4 regions of the Duganella sp. BJB1802 genome follow, and region 1 is predicted to be linked to each of the others. Evidence: predicted binding sites of a transcription regulator. Region 1 holds the regulator's gene; each other region holds the start of a gene.

What was found. The regulator sigma-54, encoded in region 1, starts transcription at its own class of promoters, with help from an activator protein. The targets are predictions, from matches to a motif close to TGGCANGNAANCTGCTTT.
Region 2: a site for sigma-54 is predicted at 1,820-1,837, ahead of HUX88_RS27145 (urease accessory protein UreD). Genes of this name have one in related genera too.
Region 3: a site for sigma-54 is predicted at 2,509-2,526, ahead of HUX88_RS00510 (ANTAR domain-containing response regulator). Genes of this name have one in related genera too.
Region 4: a site for sigma-54 is predicted at 1,627-1,644, ahead of HUX88_RS16125 (TldD/PmbA family protein). Genes of this name have one in related genera too.

What each region holds. Positions count from the first base shown of each region.
Region 1 is NZ_JABWEF010000009.1:19-4,081, forward strand. It holds partial or broken gene HUX88_RS15385 (3-hydroxyisobutyryl-CoA hydrolase) at 1-837, opposite strand, end outside; gene hpf (ribosome hibernation-promoting factor, HPF/YfiA family) at 929-1,288, opposite strand; gene HUX88_RS15395 (RNA polymerase factor sigma-54) at 1,366-2,844, opposite strand; gene lptB (LPS export ABC transporter ATP-binding protein) at 2,850-3,602, opposite strand; gene lptA (lipopolysaccharide transport periplasmic protein LptA) at 3,605-4,063, opposite strand, start outside.
Region 2 is NZ_JABWEF010000022.1:44,546-48,608, forward strand. It holds gene ureC (urease subunit alpha) at 1-301, opposite strand, end outside; gene HUX88_RS27135 (urease subunit beta) at 303-629, opposite strand; gene HUX88_RS27140 (urease subunit gamma) at 641-943, opposite strand; gene HUX88_RS27145 (urease accessory protein UreD) at 953-1,810, opposite strand; gene HUX88_RS27150 (PEP-CTERM sorting domain-containing protein) at 1,993-2,688, shown strand; gene HUX88_RS27155 (NAD-dependent epimerase/dehydratase family protein) at 2,791-3,675, shown strand; gene HUX88_RS27160 (reverse transcriptase family protein) at 3,886-4,063, shown strand, end outside.
Region 3 is NZ_JABWEF010000001.1:99,872-103,934, reverse strand. It holds gene ntrB (nitrate ABC transporter permease) at 1-275, opposite strand, end outside; gene HUX88_RS00515 (CmpA/NrtA family ABC transporter substrate-binding protein) at 288-1,460, opposite strand; gene HUX88_RS00510 (ANTAR domain-containing response regulator) at 1,843-2,466, opposite strand; gene can (carbonate dehydratase) at 2,569-3,246, opposite strand; gene dnaJ (molecular chaperone DnaJ) at 3,348-4,063, opposite strand, start outside.
Region 4 is NZ_JABWEF010000009.1:157,394-161,456, reverse strand. It holds gene HUX88_RS16135 (methyl-accepting chemotaxis protein) at 1-568, shown strand, start outside; gene HUX88_RS16130 (class I SAM-dependent methyltransferase) at 569-1,384, opposite strand; gene HUX88_RS16125 (TldD/PmbA family protein) at 1,825-3,462, shown strand; gene HUX88_RS16120 (TldD/PmbA family protein) at 3,480-4,063, shown strand, end outside.

The sequences.
Region 1 (4,063 bases):
CACGCACATCATCAGCGGCGAGCGCGTGGCCATCACCTGCAGCGTCTTTTGCGCGAAGGCGCTGTCGTCCGTCTTCAGCGAGGCGACGATGGCCGGCACCGAGCCGGCGCCGAAGTGGCGGTCGATGGCGGCGCGTTCGGCGGCCAGCTTGCTGTCGCCCGCCGCGTCCTTGAACGGCGCCGCGAAGGCGGCGATGGCGGCCCGCAAGCCGGTGCCCGGCGTCGCGTCAAGCAGGGCCGACAGCGCCGCCATCTCACTGCCCGGTACGAAGTGGTCGGCCAAGCCGGCGTGCAGCGCGTCGGCCGCGCCGATGGTCACGCCGGTCACGCCCAGGTAGCAGCCCAGCTTGCCCGGCGCGCGCGACAGGAAGTAGCTGCCGCCCACGTCAGGGAACAGGCCGATGTTCACCTCCGGCATGGCCATCTTCGTGCGCTCGGTGACGATGCGCACGCGGCAGCCGGGACCGCCCTGCGCCACGCCCATGCCGCCGCCCATGACCACGCCGTCCATCAGCGCGATGTAGGGCTTGGGATAAAAATGGATCAGGTGGTTGAGCGCGTACTCCTCGGTGAAGAAGTCCTCCACCAGCGCGCTGCCGCCCTGCGGCGTGGCGCGGCCGGCGTCGTAAAAGAAGCGGATGTCGCCGCCGGCGCAGAAGGCCTTCTCGCTGCTGCTGCGGATGACGACTGCGGCGATGGCGCTGTCGTCGCGCCATGCCAGCAGCGCCTGCGTGATCGCGCGCACCATCGCCAGCGATAAAGAGTTCAAGGCCTTGGGCCGGTCCAGCGTGATGAAGCCGGTTCCGTTGCTGACGCTGGTGTGGACGTATTCGCTCATGAGGTCGCAGGATAGTGGTGAAAACCCTATTCTATGCGGGCGCAAAAAAGGGCGCCAGTGCGCCCTTAGTTTGATGGTGCCGAGGCCGTTGTTATAGGGCGGCGGCAGCGGGTTCGTAGCTATCCGGGAGATGCTTGATCGCATCGTGGCCGTGCTCTTGGACCTTGGCTTTGTACTTCATGACCTGCCGATCCAGCTTGTCGACCAAGGTGTCGATGGCGGCGTACAGGTCCTGCGACAGGCTTTCCACGTAGACGGTCTTGCCCGACATGCGCAGGTTGATTTCAGCCTTCTGGCGTTTCTCTTTCTCTTTAAGGTTATCTACGGTCAGGATGACAGCAATATCAATCACTTGATCAAAGTGGCGGGTGACGCGTTCCAGCTTGCTCTGCACGTATTCACGGATGGCAGAGGTCACTTCGAGATGATGTCCACTGATGGTGAGATTCATACACACTCCTAAAGATAATGTCGCTTCTTACGGTTAGTGCGGGGCCCATTGCCACCGGGCGCGCAGGAACCAAGTAACTACAAAGACTTGCGGAGACTGACTGGCGGGATCTTTAAAGCTTCGCGATATTTGGCAACAGTTCGTCGCGCAATCACCATGCCTTGTTCTCCCAGCATGTCCGCAATCTTACTGTCGGATAAAGGATTTTTCGGGTCTTCTGCTCCTGTCAATTGCACGATGAGTGCGCGTATCGCCGTCGAACTTGCTTCCCCCCCCGCTTCGGTGGCGACATGGCTACCAAAGAAATATTTCAACTCAAACATGCCATGCGGGGTCAGCATATATTTTTGAGTTGTTACACGAGAAATAGTGCTCTCGTGTAGACCCAGTGTATCAGCAATTTCGCGAAGCACAAGGGGGCGCATGGCAACCGCGCCATGGGAGAAAAAGTTCTTTTGTCGTTCTACTATCGCTTGTGCGACGCGCAAAATCGTGTCGAAACGCTGGCGCATATTCTTGATCAGCCACTTCGCTTCCTGCAGCTGCGCGCCCATCGCGCCCTCGCCTTTTCCCTGCTTGAGCAGGTTGGCGTACATGGCGTTCACGCGCAGGCGCGGCATGACGTCGTTGTTGAGGCTCACTTGCCAGCCGTTGCGCGCTTTTTTGACGATCACGTCCGGCACCACGTAGTCCGACACGTCCGACGCGAACGCCGAGCCCGGATGTGGATTGCACTGGCGGATGACGGTTTGTGCTTCGCGCAAATCCTCGTCGTCGCACACCAGCGCCTTCTTCAATTTGTTGAAGTCGCGCTGGGCGAACCAGGTCAGATGATTTTCCACGATGGCCAGCGCCATGCGCCGCGTCACCATCGGTATGCCCGGCAGGCGCTTGATCTGCAGCGCCAAACATTCGGACGCGTTGCGCGCGCCCACGCCCATCGGGTCGAAGCTTTGCAGCAGCGACAAGGCGGTGCGCAGCTCGTCGATGTCCACCTCCAGCTCCTCCGGCAGGCGGGCGTGGATCTCGTCCAGCGATTCCTCGAGGTAGCCGTTCTCGTCCAGCGCGTCGATGATCAGCTCGACCAGCGCGCGGTCGCGCATCTCCAGCACCGTCACGCGCATCTGCTCCATCAGGTGCTCGCGCAGCGTGCAGTGGCTGGCCTCGAGCTGCGGGCGCGAATCCTCGTCGTCGGGCGCCTTGCTGCGGCCGGCGTCGCTCCAGTCGACGTCGGCGTCGCTGCTGGTGCTCTCGGTGTCGGCGGCCGGGCCGTCGTAGTTGTCGGCGTCGGCGGCAGGCGCTTCCTGGGCGTTGGGCGGGCCTTCGGGCGGCGCGTCGCCGACCGGGGCTTGTTGGCTGATGGCGCCGTCCGACAGCAGCCGCAGCGAGCGGTCCAGCGGGTCGTCGAGGCGCTCCAGCAGCGGATTATCGGTCAGCAGCTGTTCCAGTTCCTGATGCAGCTCCAGCGTCGACAGTTGCAGCAGCCGGATCGACTGCTGCAGCTGAGGCGTCAGCGCGAGGTGCTGCGACGTGCGCAGTTGCAAAGACTGTTTCATGGGTTTTACATACGGAAGTGTTCACCCAGATACACGCGACGCACCGATTCGTTGGCGATGATGTCGTCTGGCCGGCCTGAAGCCAATACCGTGCCCTGGTTGATGATATATGCGCGGTCGCAGATGCCCAGCGTCTCGCGCACATTGTGATCGGTAATGAGGACGCCGATGCCGCGTTCCTTGAGGAAGCGCACGATGCGCTGGATCTCAATGACGGCGATCGGGTCGACCCCGGCGAATGGTTCGTCGAGCAGCACGAAGCGCGGGTTGGTCGCCAGTGCGCGCGCGATCTCCACGCGGCGGCGCTCGCCGCCCGAGAGCGACAGCGCCTGGTTCTCGCGCAGCTTTTCGATCTGCAAATCGGCCAGCAGGGTATTGAGCCGTTCATCAATGGCAGCCTTGGATAAAGGCTTGCCGTCCACTTTCTGAATTTCGAGGACGGCGCGGATATTTTCTTCCACCGTCAGCTTGCGGAACACCGACGCTTCCTGCGGCAGGTAGGACAAGCCGAGCGAGGCGCGGCGGTGGATGGGCAGCGAGGAGATGTCGGTGCCGCTGATGTCGATGCTGCCGGCGTCCGACGGCACCAGGCCGACGATCATGTAGAACGAGGTGGTCTTGCCGGCGCCGTTGGGGCCGAGCAGGCCCACCACTTCGCCGCATTCGACCTGCAGGGAGACGTCATGCACGACCTGGCGCTTGCCGTAGGTCTTTTGCAGGCCGCGTACGATCAGGGTGCTACCGCAGGATGGTTCCATGCTCACTTCTCCGTGGCCGGCGGCGTCGACGCGGCCGGCGTGGTTGCTGGCGCGGTGGCCGGCGCGGCCGGGCGGATGGTCGGCTGGATCACCATGGTGCCGCGGCCGGCGCCCGGCTTGCTCTCGCCGGTGACGGTGTTCTTCACGGCGAACTGTTCCTTGCGGCTGTCGTAGGAGATGAACTCGCCGTTGACCTCGTCGCTGAGGCGGCCCGCTTCGAGGCGACGCACCTTGGCCTTGGAGAACAGCTTGACCAGGTCGGTCTTGTTGCTGTATTCGATGCGCTCGGCCTCGCCCTCGACCCACTGGTCGCCGGCGCCGTCGCGCTTCTGGCGGAAGGTGGCCGGCGTGCCGGGCGTGCTGGTGAGCACGACGAAGTCGTAGCCTTCGGGGTCGGTGGTCATCACCGCCTTGGGCGACTTCAGCAGCAAGGTGCCGCGCGTCAGGATCACGTTGCCGAT
Region 2 (4,063 bases), on a different contig from region 1:
TGCCGGCCTTGCCGATGGCGGCGATCATGCCGCTTTTCAGGCCGATGTCGGCCTTGACGATGCCCCAGTGGTCGACGATCACCGCGTTGGTGATCACCGTGTCCATCACGTCGGCGGCCACGCGCTGCGACTGGCCCATGCCGTCGCGGATCACTTTGCCGCCGCCGAATTTGACTTCCTCGCCATAGGTGGCGTAATCGTGTTCGATTTCGATAAACAGTTCGGTATCGGCCAGGCGGATGCGGTCCCCTTTGGTGGGGCCGAACATTTCCGAGTAGGCGCGGCGCGAGATTGTAACCATGTCAGCCTTTAGGTGGATTGGGGTCCAGCTTGCCCATTACTTTGCCATTGAAGCCGAACACCTTCTGGTCGCCGCCCAGCTTCACCAGTTCCACCGTGCGCTGCTGGCCCGGTTCGAAACGGACGGCGGTGCCGGCGGCGATATTCAGCCGCATGCCGTAGGCCTTCCAGCGCTCGAACTTGAGCTCCGTGTTGACTTCAAAAAAATGAAAATGCGATCCGACCTGCACCGGCCGGTCGCCCTGGTTGGTCACCACGACGGTCGCGGTGGCGCGGCCTTCATTGAGGCCGATCTCGCCCTCTTCGAGCATGTATTCACCTGGGATCATGGCGATCTCCTTTACGGGATGGGGTTGTGGACGGTCACCAGCTTGCTCCCGTCGGGGAACGTCGCTTCGACCTGGATGTCGGGGATCATTTCGGGGATGCCTTCCATGACGTCGGCGCGCGTAAGGATGCGCGTGCCGTCGGACATCAGCTGCGCGACGGTTTTGCCGTCGCGCGCACCTTCCATGATGGCGCAGGTGATCAGCGCCACCGCTTCCGGGTAGTTCAACTTCAGGCCGCGCGCGAGGCGGCGCTCCGCCACGATGCCGGCGGTGAAAATCAGCAGTTTGTCTTTTTCTCTTGGTGTCAGGTCCATGGGTGTCTCTCAGGTTTGCCAGATGCGCGGCGTGACGGCCGCGCGCCCCAGCAGGTGCGGGCGCACGCGGCGCCAGACGGTGAGCATCAGGCGGCGCGCGGTCTCGCTGTCGTCGCCCAGGTGGCGCGCGACCAGCACGCCCTTGGTTTGCGTGACGCCGAAACCGTGGTCGCCGTCAGCCTGGATATCGGCGCGGATCTCGGACAGCACGGCGGCGGGCAGCGGCTTGCCGGCGGCGATCAGCGTGGCGCAGACAGTCCTGCCGTTCAGCGCCAGCGGGCTGTCGAGGCGGCCGCCCAACATCGCGCCTTGCTCCCACCAGATCAATTTGCCGTCGCGGCGGATGCTGCTGCGCTGGGCCACGGTGCCGGTGTTGAAGCTTTCGCCCGAGCCGCGCCGGCCCATGCAAAGGATCTCGCAGCCGATGTACGTGGCGCCTTCGGCCAGTTCGATGTGCTGGTCCAGCACCACGTTAGCGGTATCAAAAAAGATGGTCTCTTGCGGCAGCCATTCGAGTGCGGCGCCCGCGCCCACGGCCAGGCGCACGTGCTGGCGCGAGACCTTGCCGTTGGCCTTGTACCACTTGGCGGCGCCCGGCGTGGTGATGAAGGCATGCGCCTGCGCGCCCACGCCGACGTCGATCGCCAACTGGTCGCCGCCCACCACGCCGCCCGGCGGATGGACCACGATGGCGTGGCACACCTTGGCGTCCTCCGGGTACAGCGCCTTCTGCACGCGCAGCGGGCCATAGTGCCGGTTGTCGAACAGGCGCGTGGTGCCGCCATCGTCGGCAAAACCGAGCGTGAGGCTGGCCTGCCATGCGCCAGGGCCGGCGGCGAGTTCTCTGGATGCGGTGGTATCGGGCATGGCTAACGTAATGCAATCGTCATGCCAGCCGAATCGCGCGCCACAGGCGATGTAAAGACTTATTTCGCACCAAAGCGAGTCTTGCGCACCATGATGGTGCACGTCTGATGCATCAAGTTTTACTTTTGTCTTTTTTGCTTGTAAAATAAGCACCATTTTTCATTTCCGACCAAGGACTAGCAATGCGCTTCCCGACTTTTGCAGCCGCTGCGGCGGTTGCCCTGGCACTGGCCCCGGCCGCACACGCCACCGGCTTCGGCTCCAACCTGATCGCCAACGGTAACGCCGAAACCGGCAACACCACCGGCTGGAACACCACGTCGGCATTCACCGTGGTGCAGTACGGCGCCAGCGGCGGCTTCCCCTTCCCGGCCGATCCAGGTCCGTCCGACCGCGGCACCTACTTCTTCGCCGGCGGCGACAGCAACGCCAAGTCCACCGCCACCCAGACCATCGACCTGTCTTCGCTGAGCGCAGCGATCAACACCGGCGCCTCGCGCTACGATCTGTCGGCCTGGCTGGGCGGCTACTCGTCGCAGAACGACAACGCCAAGCTGACCGCCACCTTCTTCGGCAGCGGCGGCGCCGTGCTGTCCAGCGCCAGCCTGGGTCCCGTCTCCAATTCGGAACGCGGCAACCAAACCGGCCTGCTGCTGCGCGACACGCAAGGCTACATCCCGGTCGGTGCGCTCAATGTCGGCATCACGCTGACCATGACCCGCGAAGCCGGCTCGTACAACGACGGCTACGCCGACAACCTGTCCTTCGCGGTGGCCGCCGCGCCGGTGCCGGAAGCCGACGCCTACGCCATGCTGTTGGGCGGCCTGGCCTTGCTGGGCGTGGTCGCCAAGCGCAAACAGCGCAAGGCTCAAGCCTGATCATTGCGCCGTAATCAAGGGAGCTTTGCGCCGCGCGGCCTGTTTGCGCGCGGTACCCGTCCCCATACTGTTTGCTCCCCTATTTGATTAAGTGAGCACAGTATGAAAATATTCGTCACCGGCGCGGCGGGCTTTATCGGCGGTTCCATCGCAGCGGGCCTGGTGCGCGCGGGCCATCAGGTGGTCGGCCTGGTACGCAAGCCGGAACAGCTGGAGGAACTGGCCTCGATCGGCGTGACCGGCGTGGTCGGCACCCTCGACGACCGCGACCTGTTGATCGCCCAGGCCAGGGCGGCGGACGCCGTCATCAACGCCGCCAGCAGCGACAACCGCGCCGCCGTCGAAGCCTTCGTCGACGCGCTGGCCGGCAGCGGCAAGGTGTTCCTGCACACCAGCGGTTCCAGCATCGTCGGCGACGCCTCCGGCGGCGAGGCCACGGACCGCATCTATTTCGAAGACCAACTCCCCGCCCCCACCGCCGACAAGGCCGCGCGCGTCGCCATCGACGACCTGGTGCTGGCCGCCGCCGGCAAGGGCGTGCGCTCGGCGGTGCTGTGCAATACGCTGATCTACGGCGACGGCGCGCTGCCGCGCGACAGCGTGCAGCTGCCACGCCTGATCAAGCAGGCCCGCAAGAGCGGCATCGTGCGCCACGTGGGACGAGGCCTGAACATCTGGTCCAACGTCCACATCGACGACGTGGTCGACCTGTATCTGCTGGCGTTGGAAAAGACCGAGGCCGGCGCGTTCTACTTCGTCGAAAGCGGCGAGGCGTCGTTCCGCGACATGAGCGCGGCCATCGCCCGCGCGCTGGGTCTGGGCGAACCGCAGGACTGGCCGCTGGAACAGGCCAAGGAGGAATGGGGCTACGAGATGGCCTCCTATGGCCTGGGCTCCAACAGCCGCGTGCGGGGGCAGCGGGCGCGCACCCAGTTGGGCTGGAAGCCGCATGGCCCGTCGGTGTTCGACTGGATCGCCAAGCAGTGATTGCTTTTTAAATAAAATTCCGCTACCGTGTGGGCGGGGCGGATCCTTCAAGCCGGCCTGTCTTTGCTTCGGCAGGGACAGCCTCTACGGGGCTACCCCGTGGGATGTTTAATGTTCAGCACTTCGCCGCATGAGCGCCGTTGCGCTACCGCGCAAGACAGCTCACGCATCACGAGACTCGTTGAAGGCTCTCCGCTCCTTTCACTACGCATGACGATTGCAAAACTTACCGCGTTGGCGCTGGCCGACACGATGCTGGCTTCGGACGGCAGCGTGGAAAAGCTGATTGCGGCATGCGGCCGCGTATTCGGCGCACCGCAGCCGTGGGCACCGAAGCTATGCGCGGCGCTCAGCGAACGGACCGGCGACAACTTCCATTACTTCAGCC
Region 3 (4,063 bases), on a different contig from region 1:
TTGCTGTAGAACGGATCGGAGAACAGCTTGACCGCTTCCTGCAGGGTCACCAGCGGAGTCGGAAAGCTGCTGTTGTTGATGGTGATGATCTGCCAGACCAGCACCAGCAGCGCGGCGCCCAGCAATGGCGCGACGATCTTCATCGCGGTGGCCGATACCTGCTGCCGCGCGCGCGTCGACGCGTTGGCGGCCAGCGGGCGGCGCGGACGGCGCACCGCGCCCGGTGCCGGTGCCGCGACCGGCGCGGCGCTTTCAGGTTGGAGCATGGCGTTCATGGCATTCCCTCATCAGGCTTTGATCTTGAACGAGGCGGCGAACGCTTTCGGGTTCTTGCCGTCCCAAACGGAACCATCCATCAGCTTCGACGTGCGCAGCGGGCTTTTCGGCACCGGTGTCTTGGTCATCGCCGCGGCGTCCTTGTACAAATCGATCTGGTTGACCGCGGTGGCCACGGCCAGGTAATCCGGATCGTCCTTCAGCAGGCCCCAGCGGCGGTGCTGCGTCATGAACCACATGCCGTCCGACAGATACGGGAAGTTGACCGCGCCGTCGTTGTAGAACTTCATGTAGTTCTGGTCGTCCCAGGTCTTGCCCAAGCCATTCTGGTAGCGGCCCATGATGCGCTGGTCGATCGCGTCCTTGCTGGTGTTGACGTAGGATTTGTCGGCGATCACCTCGGCCATCTTGTTCTTGTTGGCCAGCGAGGCGTCGATCCATTTGCCGGCGTCGAGGATGGCGGCCATCATCGCGCGGCAGGTGTTCGGGTGCTTCTTGGCGAATTCCAGCGTCGAGCCGAGCACCTTCTCCGGGTGGTCCTTCCAGATGTCCTGGGTGGTGGTGGCGGTGATGCCCACGCCGTCCATGATGGCGCGGTGGCCCCACGGCTCGCCCACGCAGAAGCCGTCCATGTTCCCGACCCGCATATTGGCCACCATCTGCGGCGGCGGCACGGTGATGACCTTGGCGTCCTTCATCGGGTTGATGCCGTTGGCGGCCAGCCAGTAGTACAGCCACATCGCGTGGGTGCCGGTCGGGAAGGTCTGGGCGAAGGTGTATTCGCGCTTGTCGGTCTGCATCAGCTTGGCCAGCGAGGCGCCGTCCACCGCGCCCTTGTCGGCCAGCTTCTTCGACAGCGTGATGGCCTGGCCGTTGTTGTTCAGGCCCATGAGCACCGCCATGTCCTTCTTCTGGCCGCCGATCCCCATCTGCACGCCGTACAGCAGGCCGTACAGCACATGGGCCGCGTCCAGGTCGCCGTTGGCCAGCTTGTCGCGCACGCCGGCCCACGAGGCCTCCTTGCTCAGCACGAACTTGACGCCGTACTTCTTGTCGAAGCCCAGCACCGAGGCCATCACCACCGACGCGCAGTCGGTCAGCGGAATGAAGCCGATCTTGATTTCTTCCTTCTCCGGCTTGTCCGAACCCGCCGCCCACACGCCACCCGTTGCCAATCCCAACATGCTTCCCCCCGCTACAAGACCTGCGCCATGAATGATCTGCCGACGCTTGGTGTTCACAACGTTCGCATCGGATGGCAGGTCGTTCCCTGCTCGTGGCTTTTCATATTCCATCGCAAATCCCTTATGTAGTCAGCAGAACAAAACGGCAAAAAAAAAGTCTACCCAGCGTGAACGGATTCACGTGTGTAGACGTCGTTGTCTGGTGGACCTCACCGCCGTTGGCGAGGTACATCAAGCGCACCGTTGCGCTTGCTTACAGGCTATGCAATGTCCATGCCAGCAAGTTTGCAGGGGAAAGCCAGGGGGATGGGGCGGATCGGAGCGCCGTGTGATGGCGCAGAAAACGCACCGCGATTGCGCGGTGCATCATTTTGGACGGGCGTCAGCCCAATAAATCTTCGACGTCGATGATGCGCTGGGCCACCTCGGACAGCTTGAGGTTCTTGCTCATGGCCATGCTGCGCAGCTTTTGGTAGGCCTGCTCTTCGCTGAAACGTTGGCGCTCCATTAACAGGCCCTTGGCGCGCTCGATGATCTTGCGCTCGGCCAGCTTGCTCTTGGTGTCGGACAGTTCGTCCAGCAGCTTCTGCTCGCGCTTGAAGCGCGCCAGCGCCACCTGCAGCACCGGCTTGATGCGGTCGCTCTGCAGGCCGGCCACGATGTAGGCCGACACGCCGGCCGCCATGGCGGCCTCCATGCTCTCGGTGTCGTCGCTCTCGGTGAACATGACGATGGGGCGGCGCTCGTCGCGGGTGGCGATGACGATGTGCTCCAGCACGTCGCGCGCGTCGGATTCGGCGTCGACGATGATCATGTCGGGCTGCAGCTGGGCGATGCGCTCGGGCAGGTACATGTCCGGCGGCAGCGAGGCGACGATGTCGTAGCCCGCCTCCAGCAGGCCGATGCGCAGCGCGCGGGCCCGCTCGGCCTGCGCGCGCAGCGCCTCGTCATCCTCGTCGCCGGCGAGGATGATGGTGTTGACGACCACGATACGTAGGTGTTTCATGGTCGTCATGCGGAGTATGGAAGAGAGTTCATGGCCTTACTGCAAGCAAGAATCAATCCATTCTACGGCACAAAGCGGCCTCTCCGCCAGCGGCAACGCTGGTCAGCCCAGGTCCGCCTCGTACACGCCCAGGCGCTTGGCCACGCGTGGCGCCAGTTCGTGGGCGGCGGCGACGGTCATTTCCAGGTCGTGCAGCTTGCCGTCCTTCAGGCCGTAGACCCAGCCGTGCACCGTGACATCCTGGCCACGGTCCCATGCGTCCTGCACGATGGTGGTCTGGCAGACGTTGGAGACCTGCTCCACCACGTTGAGCTCGCACATGCGCTCGGCGCGCAGCTTGCTGGTCAGGACGTCGCCCAGGTAGCGCTCGTGCTTCTGATGCACGTCCTGCACGTGGCGCAGCCAGTTGTCGGCCAGGCCGACGCGCGTGCCGGTCATCGCCGCGTGCACGCCCTTGCAGCCGTAGTGGCCGACGATGATCACGTGCTTCACCTTCAGCACGTCGATCGCGAACTGCAGCACCGACAGCGCGTTCAGGTCCGAATGCACCACCACGTTGGCGATGTTGCGGTGGACGAAAACGTCGCCAGGCGCCAGGCCCAGCAGCTCGTTCGCCGGCACCCGGCTGTCCGAGCAGCCTATCCACAGGTATTCCGGCGAGGCTTGCTGCGCCAGGCGGTTGAAGAAGTCCGGGTCGCGCTCGACTTCCGATTCGGCCCAGCGGCGGTTGTTGTCCAGCAGGTCGCGCAACGGGGAATTGCTGTTGTCCAGATCACTCATGATGCTCCTCTCGTACATAAGAAGACCGCCGGTCCACCCGGAAAGGTGGCGCGGCGGTCCGATATTACCAAGACTGCGTGACGTCGCAGTTACTCAACTGGCTACTCAAAAAAATCCTTCACCTTGTCGCGCCAGGTCTTGCTTTGCGGGCTGTGCTTGGCGCCGCCCTCGGTGGTCAGCTTCTCGAAATCGCGCAGCATGTCCTTCTGCTTCTCGGTCAGCTTGACCGGGGTCTCGACCGCCACGTGGCAGAACAGGTCGCCCGCGAAGCCGGAACGCACGCCCTTGATGCCCTTGCCCTTGAGGCGGAAGGTCTTGCCCGACTGGGTGCCTTCGGGGATCGTGAACGACACTTTACCAGACAATGTCGGCACCTCGATGTCGCCGCCCAAGGCCGCCTTGGCGAAGGAGATCGGCATCTCGCAATGCAGGTCGTCGCCCTCGCGCTGGAACACGCTGTGCGGCTTGATGTGGATCTCCACATACAAATCGCCCGACGGCCCGCCGTTGGTGCCCGGCTCGCCGTTGCCCGACGAGCGGATACGCATGCCGTTGTCGATGCCGACCGGGATCTTCACTTCCAGCGTCTTGTTGCGCTTGATGCGGCCCTGGCCCGAGCATGCGGCGCATGGCTCCGGAATGATCTTGCCGGTGCCGTGGCACTTCGGGCAGGTCTGCTGGATGCTGAAGAAGCCCTGCTGCATACGCACCTGGCCGTGGCCGGCGCAGGTCGAGCACGTCACCGGCGAGGTGCCGGGCTTGGCGCCGGTACCGTGGCAGGTGTCGCACTTGTCCCAGGACGGCACGCGGATGGTGG
Region 4 (4,063 bases), 160 kb from region 1:
CATCGCCTACCAGACCAACCTGCTGGCGCTGAACGCGGCGATCGAGGCGGCCCGTGCGGGCGAGCACGGCAAGGGCTTCGCGGTGGTCGCGGCCGAGGTGCGCAAACTGGCCGAGCGCAGCCAGGTGGCGGCGCAGGAAATCGGCAAGGTGGCGGCCGACAGCGTGGAGCTGGCCGAGCAGGCCGGCCAGATGTTCGACGCGCTGGCGCCGAATATTCGCAAGACGTCGGAACTGGTGCAGGAGATCGCGGCGGCGTCGGAGGAGCAGAGCTCCGGCGTGCGGCAGATTAACAGCGCGGTGGGTCAGCTGAGCCAGACCACCCAGGTCAACGCGGCCAGCTCGGAGGAGCTGGCGGCCACGTCGGAGGAGATGAGCGCCCAGGCCGAGCAGCTGGGCCTGTTGATGGCGGTGTTCAAGCAGTACGCGGTCGACACCGCGCCGCGCGCCGCGCCACGGCGCGCCGCCGTGCTGAGGCCGGGCGCCAAGCCGGCGCCGGCGCGTCCGTCGCGCAAGCTCGACCTGGTGGCCGAGGGCGCGCCGGACGAGACCAAGTTCACGCGCTTCTGATCACGGCTTGACGAACTTCAGCGTCATGCGGTCGCTCTCGCCGATGGCCTTGTACTTGGCGCGGTCCTCGTCCTTGTTGGCGTAGGTCGGCGGCAGCGCCCACACGCCTTCCTTGTGCTCGGCGTTGTCCTTCGGATTGGCGTTGACCTCCGACTTGTCGGCCAGCTTGAAGCCGGCCGCCTCGGCCAGGCCGATCACATATTTCTCATGCATGTAGCCGGTGCTGGCCTCCTTGTCCTGGGTCTTGGAGGCAGGCAGGCGGTGCTCCACCACGCCGAACACGCCGCCCTTCTTCAGGCTGGTGAAGACGCTGGCGAACAGCGGCTTCAGGGTGTCCGGCCCGCCCGCCATCCAATTGTGGATGTTGCGGAACGTGACCACCATGTCGACGCTGCCGGCCGGCGCGAACTCATACTTGTTGCGCGGCGGCGAGAACACGCCCAGCGCCACCTTGTTGTACACCTCGGGCTTGGTGTTCAGGTACGCCATGAAGCGCTCGGCCGCCTTGCGCTCGTTGGCATTGGGCGAGGCCAGGTCGTTGCCGGCGGCGATCAGCTTGCCGTGGTCGCGCAGATAGGGCGCCAGGATCTCGGTGTACCAGCCGCCGCCCGGGGCCAGCTCGACCACCGTCATGGTCGGCTTGATGCCGAAAAAGCTCAGCGTCTCGTACGGATGGCGATAGACGTCGCGCTCCACATTGGCCGGCGTGCGCGACGGCGCCGCGATGGCGGCCTTCAGCGCCGCGTCCTCGGCGGCGAAGGCGCCGCCCGCGATCAGCATGGTGGTGGCGAGGACGGCAAGTACGGTTCGTTTCATGCAGGGTCTCCTGATGGATCATGGTTGTGGCGACGCGCAGCCGCTCGCCCAGCGCGATCATCGGCCAACCTTGCAAGTTGGTCAAGCGAATTGGGACGGCGCTCCATCCCGCAGTGACCGCGCGGCCGGCGGACACCTGGCGGACACTTCCGGACACTCGCGGACACTCGCGCGGACAGTCCGGCGGACACCCGGGCCACGGCAAACATGGCAAATGCACCAACTTGCAACATGAAAACCCGTGGCACACATTTTGCCTATCTCGTTCCTTAATCCGGCGCTAATATTGCAAAACCCGCGGAAACGGCGGCGGATATTCAGGTGTAGTGCGAAGCAACGAGCGGTAACGAAGTAGTTCCAGCTGGAAGAGCAAATAAAAAGCAGAATCCCGGGCGACCGGCCCGCAATCCTATCCTTGCTGTTACGTTTTTGGAGATACGATGGAACGACGTGCATTCCTCAATGTTAGTAGTCTGGCCCTGGGCACGATGTTGCTGCCCGCCTTCGGCCGCGCAATCGCGGCGGAAGAGCTGCTCAAGCCAGTCGCCCTTCAATTCAAGAAAATGCTGGCCGACACCGCGATGACCGCGGCGACCCAGGCCGGCGCTTCCTACTGCGACGTGCGGGTGGGACGCTATCTGAACCAGTTCATCACCACCCGCGACCTGAACGTCGAAAACGTGGTCAACACGGAGTCGGCCGGCGTCGGCGTGCGCGTGATCGCCGGCGGCGCCTACGGCTTCGCCGCCACCAACGACATGACGCCGGACGGCGTGGCCGGCGCCGCGCGCCAGGCGGTCGCCATCGCCAAGGCCAACGCCAAGCTGCAGACCGAACCGGTGATCCTGGCGCCGGTCAAGGGCGTGGGCGAAGTGGCGTGGGCCACGCCCATCGTCAAGGACTGGCGCACCGTCGCCATCAAGGACAAGGCCGAGTTGCTGATCGCCGCCAACAAGGCCGGCATGGAGGGCGGCGCCAGCTTCATGCAGTCGCTGCTGTTCCAGGTGAACCAGCAGAAGTACTTCGCCTCCACCGACGGCTCCTACATCGACCAGGACATGCACCGCCTGTGGATGCCGGTGTTCGCCACCGCCGTCGACCAGAAGACCAACAAGTTCCGCTCGCGCCAGGGCCTGTCGGCGCCGGTCGGCATGGGCTACGAATACCTGGACGCGCGGCCCGAGCACAAGATCAAGGCGGCCGGCGGCGTGACCACGCTGTACACCAAGTCCTACGACCTGATCGAGGACGCGCGCGCGGCCGGCAAGCAGGCCAAGCAGAAGCTGACCGCCAAGTCGGTCGAGCCGGGCAAGTACGACCTGGTGCTGTCGCCGGAACACCTGTGGCTGACCATCCACGAATCGGTCGGCCACCCGACCGAGCTCGATCGCGTGCTGGGCTACGAGGCCAACTACGCCGGCACCAGCTTCGCCACGCTCGACAAATGGCAGTCGAAGAAATTCAAGTACGGCTCGGACCTGGTCAACATCGTGGCCGACAAGACCACGCCGGGCTCGCTGGCCAACGTCGGCTACGACGACGAGGGCGTGCAGTGCAAGCGCTGGGACATCATCAAGGACGGCATCCTGGTCAACTACCAGGCCACGCGCGACCAGGCCCACATCATCGGCGAGAAGGAATCGCACGGCTGCTCGTACGCGGACAACTGGAGCAGCGTGCAGTTCCAGCGCATGCCCAACGTCTCGCTGCAGGCGGGTAAAAAGAAGATGACCCCGGACGAGATGGTCAAGGACGTCAAGAAGGGCATCTACATCGTCGGCGACGGTTCCTTCTCGATCGACCAGCAGCGCTACAACTTCCAGTTCGGCGGCCAGCTGTTCTACGAAATCAAGAACGGCAAGATCGGCGAGATGCTGGAGGACGTGGCCTACCAGTCGAACACGCAGGAGTTCTGGAACGCCTGCGCCGGCCTGTGCGACGAGCGCGATTGGCGCATGGGCGGCTCCTTCTTCGACGGCAAAGGGCAGCCTTCGCAGGTGTCGGTGGTGTCGCACGGCGCCAGCACGGCGCGCTTCAACGGCATCAACGTCATCAACACCGCACGCAAAATCGGCTAAGCCCTGGAGACCACGAGATGAAGAATTTGAGTCAAGACGAAGCAAAACGCATCTGCGACAAGGTGCTGTCCCTTTCCAAGGGCGACCAGTGCGAAGTGAACATCACCGGCAGCCGCAAGGGCAACATCCGCTACGCGCGCAACGCCGTGTCGACCGCCGGCTTGATCGAGGATACGCAGATGACCGTGTCGGTCGCCTTCGGCAAGAAGCAGGGCATCGCCAGCATCAACGAGTTTGACGACAAGTCGCTGGAAAAAGCCGTGCGCCGCGCGGAGGACCTGGCCCGCCTGGCGCCGGAGAATCCGGAGTTCATGCCGACGCCGACCAAGCAGGAATACAAGGCCAGCCAGACCTTCTTCCAGAAGACCGCCGACATCGATCCCGAATTCCGCGCGCAGGTGGCGGCCTACAGCATCGAGAACAGCAGGAAGAACAAGCTGGTGGCGGCGGGCTTCTTCACCGACAGCGCGCAGTTCACCACCATCGCCAACTCCAACGGCGTGTTCGGCTACCAGCAGGATACGGGGCTGGACTTCACCGTCACCGTGCGTACGGAAGACGGCCGCGGTTCGGGCTGGGTCAAGCGCAGCGTGGGCGACGT